DNA from 3 places in the Bacillus sp. N5-665 genome. Region 3 is predicted to be linked to each of the others. Evidence: riboswitches for the same ligand, from Rfam matches in the RefSeq annotation. Region 3 holds a riboswitch; each other region holds the start of a gene.
What was found. Region 3 has a riboswitch for S-adenosylmethionine ahead of MNO09_RS04705 (methionine ABC transporter ATP-binding protein). Riboswitches for the same ligand answer to the same signal wherever they lie in the genome.

Region 1: it holds a riboswitch for S-adenosylmethionine, as region 3 does, so the genes downstream of both, mtnW (2,3-diketo-5-methylthiopentyl-1-phosphate enolase) here and MNO09_RS04705 (methionine ABC transporter ATP-binding protein) in region 3, are expected to answer to the same signal.
Region 2: it holds a riboswitch for S-adenosylmethionine, as region 3 does, so the genes downstream of both, MNO09_RS14490 (M20 family metallopeptidase) here and MNO09_RS04705 (methionine ABC transporter ATP-binding protein) in region 3, are expected to answer to the same signal.

The regions. Positions count from the first base shown of each region.
Region 1 is NZ_CP093325.1:1,367,132-1,372,314, forward strand. It holds gene MNO09_RS09595 (DUF3909 family protein) at 1-5, shown strand, start outside; gene MNO09_RS09600 (hypothetical protein) at 57-332, opposite strand; gene mtnD (acireductone dioxygenase) at 639-1,151, opposite strand; gene MNO09_RS09610 (methylthioribulose 1-phosphate dehydratase) at 1,129-1,767, opposite strand; gene mtnX (2-hydroxy-3-keto-5-methylthiopentenyl-1-phosphate phosphatase) at 1,764-2,423, opposite strand; gene mtnW (2,3-diketo-5-methylthiopentyl-1-phosphate enolase) at 2,420-3,664, opposite strand; SAM riboswitch class I at 3,729-3,834, opposite strand; gene MNO09_RS09625 (pyridoxal phosphate-dependent aminotransferase) at 3,899-5,077, opposite strand; gene MNO09_RS09630 (carbon-nitrogen family hydrolase) at 5,092-5,183, shown strand, end outside.
Region 2 is NZ_CP093325.1:2,309,095-2,314,277, forward strand. It holds gene MNO09_RS14485 (AAA domain-containing protein) at 1-2,099, shown strand, start outside; SAM riboswitch class I at 2,175-2,276, shown strand; gene MNO09_RS14490 (M20 family metallopeptidase) at 2,365-3,570, shown strand; gene MNO09_RS14495 (Lrp/AsnC family transcriptional regulator) at 3,706-4,146, opposite strand; gene MNO09_RS14500 (SDR family oxidoreductase) at 4,467-5,183, shown strand, end outside.
Region 3 is NZ_CP093325.1:492,925-498,107, forward strand. It holds gene MNO09_RS04685 (hypothetical protein) at 1-271, shown strand, start outside; gene MNO09_RS04690 (toprim domain-containing protein) at 353-697, shown strand; gene MNO09_RS04695 (thioredoxin family protein) at 701-1,009, shown strand; gene MNO09_RS04700 (hypothetical protein) at 1,164-1,508, shown strand; SAM riboswitch class I at 1,634-1,741, shown strand; gene MNO09_RS04705 (methionine ABC transporter ATP-binding protein) at 2,041-3,066, shown strand; gene MNO09_RS04710 (methionine ABC transporter permease) at 3,059-3,724, shown strand; gene metQ (methionine ABC transporter substrate-binding lipoprotein MetQ) at 3,748-4,560, shown strand; gene metQ (methionine ABC transporter substrate-binding lipoprotein MetQ) at 4,633-5,183, shown strand, end outside.

The sequences.
Region 1 (5,183 bases), 870 kb from region 3:
AATAAAAGTCCTCATTTGAGGACTTTTATTTATTTAGGTATATTTAATTTTTATAATTATAAGCTAGAAGCTCTGCGGCATCGTTCGATTGGAAATGGAATAACTTGCGCGATGTGATTAGGACCGAATTGTTTTGCACGAGCATGGCGTACTATATAAAATGCACACAGAATTGAAACAGGAATAGCACCGAATAAGCCAAAAAATAAAGCGCTTACACAAGATGCGACAAAACCTAAAACACCAACTTCCAACTCTTCCATAATAGCTCCTAGAATAACAGGAAGTGCTCCACACGTAACCCCTAGTATAAGTGCGATAAGTAAACTCATGATTATCCCCCTCTGTTTGCGATATTCTTTTCCTTTTTATTTAATTGTAGTATATCATACACAAAACAGAATTTTCAGAAAAAATTCAAAAAAAGTTCAATAAATGTTCAAAAAGTGTTGAAAAATTTGCTTAAAAAATAGAAGGGGAGATTGTTTTGGCATAGAAGGACTCATATGTTTGAGAAAATAAAAAATCAGGCTTATTTCACTTTTTGAAATAAGCCTGTTCCATAGGAGGATGTATATATGTAGAGTGAATAAAAGGTTGGAAAAGGGGATCCAAGTCCTTTTATTCAACTAACTACCTTAATAAATTGGAACCCAGCCTTCAGTTGTAACAAAAATACGAATAGCTACAACTTGACGATCATCTTGCAAGGTAAAATAATGTCTTGCATTTTCAGGAACAGATATGAGATCGCCTGGCTCAAGTTCAACGTCAAAGAATTTCCCATCTTTTCCTTCAATAGCAAAGATGCCATGACCACTAACAATAAAGCGAACTTCATCATCGGTATGATGGTGTTCTTTTTGGAAGTTAATTAATAATTCGTCAAGGTTAGGTGTGCTATTTGAAAGTGAAATTACATCATGTGCTTTATAGCCTCGGCGCGCTGAAACATCAGCGATTTCTTTTGAAAACACAGCTAATATTTCAGCCTTGTTTTCATCTGTTAACGAATAATTTTCATTTAAATGAGTAGGAAGCTTAGAAATATTCCATTTCTCATATAAAACGCCTTCCTCTTGTAGAAATTTAGATACTTCTACTTCATTTTCGATGCGAGTATTTACTTCATGAATACGAATTTGCGCCATTAGAAACGCCTCCTTGAATTGATAATAGTTTTATATGAAATTGGAATAAAAACTCATAAGCTTCTAATCTTTTCTTTGCATCAAAGCTATCTCGGCCCCATACGGTAATACCGTGGTTACGGATTAATACTGCTCCCGAATCTCCTTGTATATGTTTTCGGAAGTTTTCTCCAAGCGTTGGGATATGGGCATGGTTTTCGATAATAGGAATGTGAATTGTTGCACCTTCTTCCCAAATATCGAGAGCTTTAATAATTTCTTGATTTTGAAGGGTGACTGCATCACTATATAAATTTGTGATGACATTATTATCAGTTGTATGAACATGAAGTACGCACCCAGCATTCGTATTGTTATAAATATGTGTATGCAATATTGTTTCTGCTGAAGGGCGTAATTCAGTCTCTAATACGGGAAGCCCTAGATGATCTACTAATAGAAAATCATCTGGAGTAGTTTTTGTTTTATCTTTACCACTTGCTGTAATAAGAAAAGTAAGTGGCTCATGACTAACCTTTATAGAAATATTACCACTCGTTGCTGGAAACCAATTTCGTGTTGTTAATTCTTTTTTTATCTCGCTTAAGTCATACCATTGACGAAAAAGTTGTTTCATGATTTCACCTCCAACAAATGTTTTAATTGGGTTTGAACATCGTGAAATGTTTCAAACGGTGTATAAGCAATATAATTCTCTTCACACTTTGTAATAAGGAAGTCGCGAGCAAATACTTTATCTGCTTGTTTCGCAGCTTGTAAATCAGTAATTGAATCTCCAATCACAATATGGAAGTCATTCGTATCACTTAATTTACGGATTAAAGATGATTTGCATAATCCGCAATGATTTTGACAATGATGATCACAAGGATGAGGCCACTTAACTGTAATGAATTCATTTGAAAAGTCTGTTTCATTACAGTAAATTTGCTCTTTTGGAATGATTCCTTGTAAGAGTGGATAGACGAAGAAATCCATTCCACCTGATATAACGTAAAAAGAAATGTTATTTTCATTTACAAATTGTATAAATTCATGAAAACCACTACGGATTTCAGCAGTTTCTATTAAAAATTGAATCATATCATCGTGTAGACTAGTAGGTATTAATTGAAATAATTGAGAAACACCTTCTTGAATAGACAGCTCTTGTGATAAAATTCTATTCTTTACTTCTTCGGCTTCTGGTGGTGCAAATTTTTCCATAATGGACATAATGTTATCATTATTTGTAATCGTGCCATCGAAATCACAAAATACTTGAATACTCATAATTTCACCCCATGAGAGGGATTTCCCCATATTTGAAGTGCACTATGCAAATTTATGTCATCTACTTCATGGAGTGGTGTATTTTGCAAAGTAGCATTAATTGCAGTATGGAAAGCTTTACCGCCCCCTTGCGCTCCACTCGGATGTCCATGTATCCCGCCGCCAGCATTAATAACAACATCTTTACCGAAATCTCGTAGAATAAAGGGAACGAAACCAGGGTGAATACCAGCAGACGGAACAGAAAAACTCTTCTTGAAAAATGCATCGTCTTCAGTTAAATATTTTGAGATAGCAAGAGCCTCCTCTTTTTCTAGAGCAACACTTCCGTATGGAGATGGGAATAATGAAAAGTCAGCCCCAGCATAACGTAGTAGCTTTCCTAGTAATAATGGAGAGGAAACTCCATATAACTTGGATGCTGAATAAGCACCACTTACAGCAGGGTGTGCCATAATAGGAACTGGGATTTCATCATCTTCTGCAAGTGATTGTAGTACATCTAGTCCGTAAGCAAATACGTTAAATAATAGAATATCTGCCCCAGCTTGCACTGCGCGTTTCGCATTTTCTTTTAAATCAAAAGTTCGTCCTGTTAAATTTACGGCATATAACGTTTTATGTCCGTATGTTTCATATACGGATTGTAAAACTTCTTTTCCAGATACAATGCGTTTCGTAAGTGGTGTTAATGTATTCTCAAATAATATTTCATCATCTTTTACTATATCTACACGACCAATTGCTTGATCGCGTAATTGCGTTTTTAAATAACCAATATTTCGTCCAATCATTCCTTTAAAAATACTCATTAAAAGGGGACGCTCATGCACTTGTAAAAGATTTCGAATACCATCTATCCCGAATTTTGGACCAGGGAAATATTGTTTTAACTCGTCTGAAAATGTTAAGTCGATTAATTTCACTTCACCATCAAGTGATAGCTTTCCGAATGTAGTTGTTAAAATTGCTGGTAAGTCCGGACTGAAGTTTAATAACGGATATTCGATTTTAATAATCCCGCGTTTAACTTTTTTACGTAAATACGAATTGGTATGTTCTTGTTCAGCTAGTTCCTCAACATGAATGACGTTGCCTTTATGGTGTTTTAATTGTTCTTGCAATAAGTGTGGCAAATGAGTCCAAGAGCCAATTGTTAAACCGAGTGCAATTTGCTCGGCCTTTTTTTCTAAGTTATGTGAATCATCATGGATTAAATACGTTGCTATAATTCCGCTCATTGTTAAAACCTCCTAGTTAAATAAAAAAACCTCTCAGCTAAGGAGAGGTTTTTTTACAACCAGCTCCTTATCTGTCAGCATAATGCTGCGAGAATTAGCACCGTGTCTACAATTGTAGATCGGTTGCCGGGTTTCGTCGGGCTCGTCCCTCCACCTGCTCTTGATAAGAAGTATTTAGAAATGTTTAAATTTTTAAGATAACTGAATTTTGTCAGATATTTTTCATGTTGTCAATTATTTTTTGAAAAAATTTAATTTATCAATTCGATTAATGGCTTCTCGTAATCTATCTTCTGTATGCAAGAGACCAACACGGACATATCCTTCGCCATGTTCACCAAATCCAACACCAGGAGCAACTGCAACGTGTGCTTTTTCTAGTAAAATATCAGAAAATTGCTCAGATGTATATCCTTTCGGAACAGGAAGCCATGCAAAGAATGAGCCTGTTGGAATATCTACATTCCAACCAATTGAGTGACAAGCTGAAACAAGAGCGTTTCTTCGAGATTCGTAACTATTTACAAGGTCTATTACGCAAGACTGTGAACTTAATAGTGCTTCGCGGGCAGCATCTTGAACTGCACCAAAAATACTAACATACATATGATCTTGTAATAAGTTAATTGTCTCAATCACACTTTCATTCCCTACAGCAAAAGCGATGCGCCATCCAGCCATATTGAAAGTTTTCGATAGAGTGTAAATTTCAATACCTGTATCTTTACCACCGTCTGCTTGCAAGAAACTAACAGGTTTTTGACCATCGAATCCAATAGCACCGTAAGCAAAATCATGAATGACTAATATATTATGTTTATTAGCAAAATGAATGGTTTCATCAAAGAAATCTTTTGATGCAGTAGCACCGGTAGGATTATTTGGATAGTTTAAAAACATTAACTTTGCACGCTCAGCGGTAGTGGCATCAATTTTTGTATAATCTGGTAAAAAATTATTTTCTGCAATAAGCGGCATTGTTTCAAATTGTGCTTTTGCTAAAGCAACTCCTGATAAATAATCTGGATAGCCTGGATCTGGAACGAGAATAGTATCACCAGGGTTTGTAAAACAAAGTGGTAATTCTACTAATCCAGCTTTTCCACCAAACAAAATAGCAACTTCTGTTTTTGGATTTACTACTACATCATATTCGCGTTGATAGAATGTTGCCACGGCTTCTTTTAAACTTTCGTGTCCGCGAAATGGCGGATATTTATGATGAATGGTCTTTTCAGCAGCATCTTGTAAAGCTTTTACGATATGCTGCGGTGTTGGTTGATCTGGATTACCTTGACCAAGATTAATAACATCGTGACCAGCTGCTACGACTTTGTTAACTTTTGCAACAAGTGAAGCGAAAAATTGTGTTGGCAATGATGTTACTATCTCAGAAGGTTGAAATAATTTCATACTTTCCACCTCTTTTGAAAGTTGTTACAATTCTAGTGACAAATGATATAATCTTTCCAGTATTTTGTAAAGAAAAAATTATGAATGGGGCTGACAAAATGAAAGT
Region 2 (5,183 bases), 1.8 Mb from region 3:
TAAGCTTACCTGAAGGTTCACCAATTCGAATTGAGTTTGATGGTGAGGAAGCGACAGGAGAAGTATTATCTGTACATGGATTAGAAATAGAACTGAAATTAAATGATTATATACAAGGTGAAATACGAGAAGCTGTTTTATACAGTGAACCGTGGCAATTGTTAGAGCAACTACAAGAGCGATTAAAAGAGGCACATAAAGATAAGTTAAAACGTAATCGTATAAAGCGTCTTGTTGATGGGACGAGCAGTCCGAAACATATTGAGAAGATGAAAAATCCGAAAAATGAATTGGCGTATCGTTCGTTTTACAATCCGACAACGTACGTGTGGGGACCACCTGGAACAGGGAAGTCTTACAATTTATCACGTATTATTTCGGCTCATTATCAAAAAGGAAAATCGGTACTTGTATTAGCTCATAGTAATGCGGCAGTAGACGTATTAATGAGCGAAGTAACGAAGCAAATTGAGAAGAAAAAGAAATGGACACCTGGCGAAATTGTTCGTTACGGTTATAGTCAACATGAACATATACGAAATCATGAAACATTACTTACGTCGAAGCTAGTTGAAACGACGAACGGATCATGGGGGGAAGAAAGACTCTATTTAGAAGAAACACGACAAGATCTTCGTGAAAAGATTTTATCATATAAAGCGACTTCTGCTGATAAGAAGCGTATACAAGAGATTGAAAGTGATCTTCGAAAGCAAAAAGCGAAAATTAAAGAAGTAGAAAAAGAATACATTGAAAATGCGAAAGTAATCGGCGCAACTTTATCGAAATGTGCCATTGATTCACTTATTTATGAGCGTACATTTGATTTAGTTGTCGTAGATGAAGTGAGTATGGCATATGTTCCGCAAATTGCATTAGCTGCTTCACTTGGAAAACGTATTGTCGTTTGTGGAGACTTTTTACAGTTACCTCCAATTGCGATGGCGAACCATGAACTCGTTCGAAAATGGCTTGGGGAAGATATGTTTTACCATGCTGGGATTGTTGATTCTGTCAATAAATCAGAAGCACATCCGAACCTATTTATGCTGCAGGAACAAAGACGTATGCATGCGGATATATCGAAGTTTACAAATTCGTTTATTTATAAAAATAGAGTATATGATCATCCGTCTGTTTCAGACCGTAAAGAACTTGCGCAGCTACAACCGTTCGCAAATGAGGCAAGTGTTTTATTTGATACGAGTTTAATGGGAGCCTTTTCGTTAAAAGACGCTGCTTCTGGTTCTCGATTTAACATTATGTCTGGTTTAGTAGCGATGCAAATGATGTTAATCGGACTGTTAGATGGTGTTCAATCGATCGGTGTTGTTACACCTTACAGGGCACAATCCCGCTTTTTATCAACGTGTATTAGAGAAATGTTGCAGAGAACGAAATATCAAAACATACCAGTTTTAGCGGCAACAGTTCATAAATTCCAAGGTTCTGAAAGAGATATGATGATATTTGATACAGTGGATAGTTATCCGCAAGAACGTCCTGGCGTGTTATTCTTTGATCACAAAAACCATCGCCTCGTCAATGTAGCCGTAACGAGAGCGAGAGGGAAGTTCATTCAATTATCAGATTGCCATTATATGCGTAAAAACCTTTCGAGAAAACAAGCGTTATCACAATTAACAGCTCATATAGAACGGCACGGAGATGTGTATGATCGCACGACATCAAGACAATTGTGGGAACGAAAAATTTCGAAACGTTTACGCTGGTTTATGGAAATGAATCTTGAAGAGCCGAAAGGGTTATTGAAAGATATTTTAGCCGCAAAACGAAAAATTATTATTTCGCTTCCAAGTACAAAGCAAGTGGATAAACGAGTATGGCAAGCGTTAATGCGCACAAATGCGCAAATAACAGTGTATAGTGATGGACCAGTTCCGTTAAAAAATGTAAAGTTACAAAGACAAAATAAAGCATTCCCGTTTATCGTAATCGATGATGAAATCTTTTGGGCAGGAGCACCGCTCACATCTCAAATGATGTTTGAAGGTAGTATGGAATTTCCGTACGTATGTGCAAGATTACAAGCACCGGAAACAATTGGTGTGTTAAAAGGATTTTTAGATATTCGGTAAATTCGGATAGGAATTCCTTGACTTTTAATCGGAATGAACTTAGAATGAATGTAATTTAATATAATCTTATGAAAATTCTTATCACGAGAGGTTGAGGGACTGGCCCTATGACACCTCGGCAGCGGATTCTTTATGAATACTGTGCCAATTCCAGCAAGGTAACTTGAAAGATAAGAAAGAAGCTCATTTTGACTGTATATACAGAAGCCTCTTTCTATCTTTTAGAAAGAGGCTTTTTTACGTGAAAATATAAGGGGGAAGAAAAATGGGAGCGACTGGAGTAACGTCACAAAGAAAAACAATTGAAGAGAGTATTGAAAGAAATAAGGAAAAGTACATAGAAACAAGTCACGATATTCATGCGAATCCGGAGATTGGTAACCAAGAGTTTTATGCATCAAGAACGTTGAGTTTATTATTAGGAAGCGCAGGATTTCAGTTACAACACAATATAGCTGGACATGAAACAGGTTTTATCGCGCGAAAAAGTTCAGGAAAACAAGGGCCAGTTATCGCATTTTTAGCTGAGTATGACGCTTTACCAGGACTCGGTCATGCATGTGGTCACAATTTAATTGGCACAATTAGTGTTGCGGCTGCGATTGCATTATCAGAAACGCTTGAAGAAATTGGCGGGGAAGTTGTCGTGTTTGGTACTCCAGCTGAAGAAGGAGGACCAAATGGTAGTGCGAAAGCGAGTTATGTAAAAGCGGGGTTATTTAAAGATATTGATGCGGCACTTATGATTCATCCGAGCGGAAAAACAGCGCCAACGAGCCCTTCACTAGCAGTCGATCCACTTGATTTTCATTTTTACGGAAAAACAGCTCATGCCGCAGCTTCACCGGAAGAAGGAATTAACGCATTAGATGCGATTATTCAGCTGTATAACAGCATTAATGCACTTCGCCAGCAACTTCCGTCAGATGTGAAAATTCATGGCGTTATTACAGAAGGCGGAAAAGCACCTAACATTATTCCTGACTACGCCGCAGCAAGGTTCTTCATCCGCGCAGCAACGCGAAAAAGATGTGCAGAAGTAACAGAAAAAGTAAAAAATATCGCACAAGGAGCAGCATTAGCAACAGGTACGAAAGTGAAAATTCATCAATTCCAAAATGAAATCGATGAACTACTCGTAACAAAAACATTTAATGACGTCGTAGCCGAAGAATTAGAATTACAAGGTGAAGACGTAAATCGGAAAGAAAGATTTGGCATCGGCTCAACAGACGCAGGAAACGTAAGCCAAGTCGTACCGACCATTCATCCGTACATTAAAATCGGTCCAGACGATTTAATTGCGCATACGAATGAATTTAGAGAAGCAGCACGTTCAGAATTAGGAGATAAAGCATTAATTACATCCGCAAAAGCACTAGCAAATACAGCGTATCGATTAATTACAGTAGAAGGGTTGTTAGAGAAGGTGAAGGAGGAGTTTAGAGAGGCGCAGAGAAATCAGGGATAGGTGAGAAGGAGACGTATCTCTGGATTTTCTAGTAGGAAATTGAATGAAAAAAGAACCAGCCTATGGCTGGTTCTTTTTATATTATATAAAAATTTTTCCACATACACTCGGTATCTTTATCTTAGTACCCTCTTATCAGAACGACAATTTCTCCTCAAACTCACTCTTTAAAACAATTAAAGGAGACGATAATCCAAATTGCATTAAGGAGTCTAAAAATGTAGCGAGAGAATCCATCGAATCGCTCATGACCTTCATCATATAATTAAACTCCCCGCTAATTCGATATAAATCAGTTACTTCGGGAGCGGCATTACAAAATTGGATGAAATCAGAGCATTGACTCGTTTTAAACATGATGAATGCTTGAATGTTCTTATTAATTTTAGAAGGCTCAAATTTCGTTCGGTATGCAGCTATAACGCCTTGATCTTCAAGTTTGTTAATGCGTTCTTTTACAGCAGGCTGCGTCATGGATATAATACGTCCTATTTCTGAAACAGAAATTCTCGCATTTTCATATAACAAGTTCATAATTTTATGATCGATTTCATCTAGTTTTACTGTGTTTTGCATTGTGTAGCCTCCTTTCTTTATTTTCTAAAGTGAATCGTAAATTATTACTATAATATCATAAGTGAAGGAACTAAATTACCTATAAATCTATATTTAAAATTATTAGTATTTGCTTAAAAATATAAGTATAGGATTTATCCCGCATTAACGGGCAGTAAAACTCCCGCCTCAAAATTCAGCTGGAGCAAAGTGGTTAGGTGAGAGATTAACTGCCCGTAAAAGCCCGATTGGTGAGGGCTGATAATCAGTGGGGGATGAAGAAAACCCCCACTGATTAAAGTTTCACTTTATTAAACGGAAATTTAGAAAGGGTGGAAAAAATGAAGAATCTTGATGGGAAAGTAGCGTTAGTAACAGGGGCGAGTCGCGGTATTGGTCGTGCGATTGCGATGAGATTGGCAAACGACGGTGCATTAGTTGCAATTCACTATGGCCGAAATAAAGCAGCTGCAGATGAAACAATTAGTGAGATTGAATCTAATGGAGGAAAGGCATTCTTAATTGAAGCGGATTTCAATTCAATTGATGGTATCAAAAAGATAGTAGAACAATTGAAGAATGAATTACAAATAAGAGTTGGTACATCAGAGATTGATATTTTAGTAAACAATGCAGGGATAGGTACACAAGGAACAATTGAAAATACGACAGAAGAAGTTTTTGATGAAATTATGTCTGTAAATATTAAAGCACCGTTCTTCTTAATTCAGCAAACATTACCGTTATTACGAGCGGAGGGGCGAGTTATTAACATTTCATCAGCTGAAGTAAGACTTGGTTTTGCAGGGTCCATTGCATATGGTTTAAGTAAAGGGGCACTAAATACGATGACACTTCCTCTAGCTAAACATCTTGGAGAAAGAGGTATAACAGTGAATACAATTATGCCTGGATATACGAAGACAGATATAAATGCGAAATTGCTAGATAATCCGGAAATACGAAATTTTGCTACGAATTCATCTGTGTTCGGACGAATAGGGCAAGTTGAAGATATTGCAGATGTAGTAGCATTCCTTGCTTCTTCTGATAGCCGC
Region 3 (5,183 bases):
TTGCGCTTTTCTTTATGATCCAGCTCCAGCGGCTAGATTGTTCGGTGGCTTCGCTTCTTCCTGTAAGGCAAAAAGCGCCTTTACGTCAGAAGCTCCATCCCCCTCACAATCTGAACGAGCTGCTTGCGCTTTTCTTTATGATCCAGCTCCAGCGGCTAGATTGTTCGGTGGCTTCGCTTCTTCCTGTGAGGCAAAAAGCGCCTCTAGTTCAGGAGTTCCAATGCCCTCCTGTTCTGAACGAGCTGCTTGCGCTTTTCTTTTGCAAAAATAAACAGGAAACAACATGAAAATAACGAATATACTATATACTAAGTTAAAGGTTGTATAGTATATGGTGATCGGGTGATGACATATGATTTATGTGGAAAAAGTCATTATTGTAGAAGGTAAATCAGATAGAAGAAAGATTGAATCTATTATTCGTGAACCGGTGGAAATTGTTTGTACAAATGGTACAATTGGTTTGTCGAAAATGGATGAGCTCATTGATCAGTTTTTTGATAAGGAAGTGTATGTACTAGTGGATGCTGATGATGCTGGAGAAAAGTTAAGGAAACAGTTTCGAAAAGAATTTCCGCAAGCAGAGCATATTTATATTGATCGCTCGTACCGAGAAGTGGCAACTGCGCCATCTTCACACTTAGCAAATGTATTATGGGGAGCTGACATTGACGTTTATACAGAATATTTACGGTAAGGAATGATAGAAGTGATTGATTGGACAGGAGCCGAAGCTACAGCCCTAATAGAGAACGAAGAAAAAACAGTGTTATATGTATATACTCCAATGTGTGGAACATGCCAATTAGCAAAAAAGATGTTAACAGTCGTTGAGATGACAATTGAAGACTTGAAAATTGGAATGTTAGATTTAAATTATGCTCCGCATTTAGCGAAAGAGTATGGAATCGAAAGTGTACCGTGTTTACTTGTTTTTGAAAATGGGACACTCATGAAGAAGATATATGCATTTCATTCGGTTGAATATTTATATACGGAATTAAAGTAGGCGGCAAAGTTTTTGCCGCCTCGACATATTTCTCGGGAAATATGTCGAGATGCAGGGGGGTTACAGTATTTGTCGAGCGAAAGTAACAGGATTGCTCTTTAGTGAGAGGGAATGGTATGTGTAATAGAAAGTGATATGAAGGATGTGATTTAGGGTGAAATTATATTCTTTGCTGCAATCATTTGTAAATTACGCTAATGGTCAATATCATTTAGAGCCGCTTTTAAGACAAGGAGAAAAAACTGTTAATTTCCGCTTTGGAGATGAAAGTTGTTCGCTACAAATTTCAAGAGATTATATAGAGCTGCTACATGAGGAACGAGGAACAGAGCAAATCGTTTGTTTAGATGAGGAAGATGTAAAACAATTGGTGAACGGCAATGTAAGGTTGCAAATGTTAATGAACGATGGACGTGTACAATATTCAGGAACGTATCGAACGATGCTATTAGTCGAATCGATGTTTCATATATGTAAACCGATGTCAGTGGGTGCTTAAAAGTCTGAAGTTTCTTTTTTTACGAAAATTTCTGTTGACATGGCGTATGGATATTGATACAATTCAATTCATAAAATATAGACAATTTCATAAATTACAAATCAGACGAAAATGTAATCTGATTTCTCTTATCAAGAGAGGTGGAGGGACTGTGCCCTGTGAAGCCCGGCAACCGTCAACTTATGTTGAAATGGTGCCAATTCCTGCAAAGCAAATGCTTTGAGAGATGAGAGAGAGGGATAATGTTGTTATATACGCATATAAACCTTTCTGCTTCTCTAAAGCGGAAAGGTTTTTTTATTGTTTGAATGTGGAGGACATTCAAATAATAAAAGTAGTGATAACGGTGGACTACACGCATTAAACATAAAAAATTGCGGAGTCGACCAAAAATCTAGCTTCAGCGGCTAGAACAGTCGGTCGTTTCATCCCTTCCTATGAGGCAAAAAGCGCCTCTACGTCAGGGATTCGGGCGTCCTCTTGTTCTAAACGAGCCGCTTACGCTTTTTAAACAAAAAAAGGGGTGAACATCATGATCTTGTTAGAAAATGTAAAGAAAATATATAAAGCAAAAAGCGGTGATGTCACTGCTGTAGATAATGCCAATTTAAAAATAGACAAAGGTGAAATATTTGGTGTTATCGGATATAGTGGCGCTGGGAAAAGTTCTTTAATCAGATTATTCAATCAGTTAGAGAAACCAACTTCTGGCCAAATTACAATTGCAAATCGTGTGATTTCAGCAATTACAGGGAGTGAACTTCGTAAGGCAAGGCAAGAAATTGGAATGATTTTTCAGCACTTCAATTTACTTTGGTCACGAACTGTACGCGAAAATATCGAGTTCCCACTTGAAATTGCAGGTGTCGATAAGGCGAAGAGAAGAAAACGCGTCGACGAGTTAATTCATCTTGTTGGATTAGAAGGAAGAGGGGACGCGTATCCATCTCAGTTAAGCGGAGGACAAAAGCAACGTGTTGGGATTGCAAGAGCATTAGCTAACAACCCACAAGTGCTTTTATGTGATGAAGCAACGTCAGCTCTTGATCCAGAAACGACAGATCAAATTTTAGATTTATTATTAGATATTAATAAGCGTCTCGGTTTAACAATTGTACTCATTACACACGAGATGCACGTGATTCGAAAGATTTGTAATCGAGTGGCGGTAATGGAGAAAGGAAAAATTGTAGAAACGGGTCCAGTACTTGATGTATTCCGCAATCCGCAGAAAGACATTACAAAACGCTTCGTACAGCAGTTAACGGATTCTGAAGATACAAATGAAACGATTGAAAGTTTAATTGAAAAGTATCCAGATGGTAAAGTAGTTCGTTTGCAGTTTATCGGTGAAGCTGTAGAAAGACCAGTACTTCAAAGATTAATGCAACGCAGTGATATAGAAGTTAGCATTTTGCAAGGAAATATAGCACAAACGAATAACGGCTCTTACGGTAGTTTAGTTGTTCATTTAAATGGTGAGGAAACAGCGATTCAACAAGCAATAGAGGGAATACATCAAGATCAAGTAGAGCTGGAGGTGATTGCACATGGATAAGTTAATCGCAAATGTTGATTGGAATCAAATGTTAGAAGCAACTGGTGAAACGTTATATATGACGGCAATCGCAGCTCTTGCCACATTTGTATTAGGACTAATTTTAGGATTGTTACTCTTTATGACAGCGAAAGATAATTTATGGGAAAACAAAGCGGTTAACACGGGGATTGGAGCGTTCGTAAACATTTTCCGCTCGATACCGTTCATCATTTTAATCATTTTATTAATCCCATTCACAAAGATTCTGCTTGGAACAATTCTTGGAGCGAGTGCAGCACTTCCAGCTTTAATTATTGGAGCGGCACCATTTTACGCGAGAATGGTTGAAATTGCGCTTCGTGAAATTGATAAAGGTGTAATTGAAGCTTCGAAAGCAATGGGAGCAAAAACAAGCACAATTATTTTGAAAGTGTTAATTCCAGAATCGTTACCAGCATTAGTATCTGGTATTACTGTTACGACAATTGCTTTAGTAGGCTATACAGCGATGGCGGGAGTTGTTGGTGCTGGTGGCCTTGGAACACTTGCTTATTTAGAAGGATTCCAGCGAGGAAATAACGATGTAACAATCGTTGCGACAATTTGTGTATTACTAGTTGTATTTTTCATTCAGTGGATTGGTGATAGTTTAACGACTCGAATAGATAAACGATAATAAAAAACGGGAGGATGTTTTAAATGAAAAAATTATTACTTACAGCACTTATTTCAACTTCAATTTTTGGGTTAGCTGCTTGTGGCGGGAAAGATAAAGATGAAAAAAAACTAGTTGTGGGGGCTTCTAACGTACCGCACGCTGAAATTTTAGAAAAGGCTAAACCTTTATTAGAGAAAAAAGGAATTGAATTAGAAATTAAAAAATTCCAAGACTACGTATTACCAAATAAATCGTTAGCGGATAAGGATTTAGATGCAAACTACTTCCAGCACATTCCATATTTAGAAAAAGAAATTAAAGATAAAAAATATGATTTTGAAATAGCAGGGAAAATTCATTTAGAGCCAATTGGTGTATACTCTCAAAAATATAAGAGCTTAAAAGAACTTCCGGACGGGGCGACAATTATTATGAGTAATTCCGTTACTGACCATGGACGTGGTTTAGCAATTTTACAAAAAGAAGGCATTTTAAAAATTAAAGACGGAGTAGATCCAGTTAGTGCAACTCCAAAAGATATTGCAGATAATCCGAAAAACTTAAAGTTTAAAACGGATATTGAGCCTGGTTTATTACCACAAGTGTATAACAATAAAGAAGGCGACGCTGTTTTAATTAACTCGAACTATGCAATTGATGCGAAATTAAACCCAGAAAAAGATGCAATTGCAATTGAAGGCGATGATTCTCCATACGCAAACGTATTAGTGGTTCGTAAAGGTGATAAAGATAAAAAAGCGATTAAAGAGCTTGTAGAAGTATTGCATTCTAAAGAAATTGAAGACTTTATTACTAAAGAATATAAAGGAGCAGTTGTTCCTGTAAAAGAATAATTGCTGAAAAGGGCTGGTGTATGCCGGCCCTTTTTTATAACTACATAACTATAGGGGAGAAGGGGACATCATATGAAAAAGATTCTACTATCAGTTGTTACAGCACTGTCTGTATTTACATTAGCTGCTTGCGGAGGGAAAGAAGAGAATAAGCTTGTTGTGGGAGCTTCTAACGTGCCGCACGCTGTTATTTTAGAAAAGGCACAGCCGATACTAGAGAAAAAGGGCATTAAATTAGAGATTAAAAAGTTCCAGGATTATGTTTTGCCGAATAAAGCGTTAGCGGATAAGGAAATTGATGCGAACTACTTCCAACACATTCCTTACTTAGATAAAGAAATTCAAGAAAAGGGATATAAAATTGTAAACGCAGGAAAAATCCATTTAGAGCCAATGGGCATTTATTCTAAGAAATATAAAAGTTTAAAAGAATTGCCAGATGGCGGAACAGTTATCATGAGTAATAACGTAGCGGAGCGTGGCCGTATGCTCGCATTGTTACAAAAAGGCGGCGTTATTAAATTAAAAGACGGTGTAGATGTTGTTAAAGCGACAGTAAAAGATGTTGTAGAAAATCCGAAAAACTTAAAGTTTAAAACAGATGTAGAGCCTGGATTGTCACC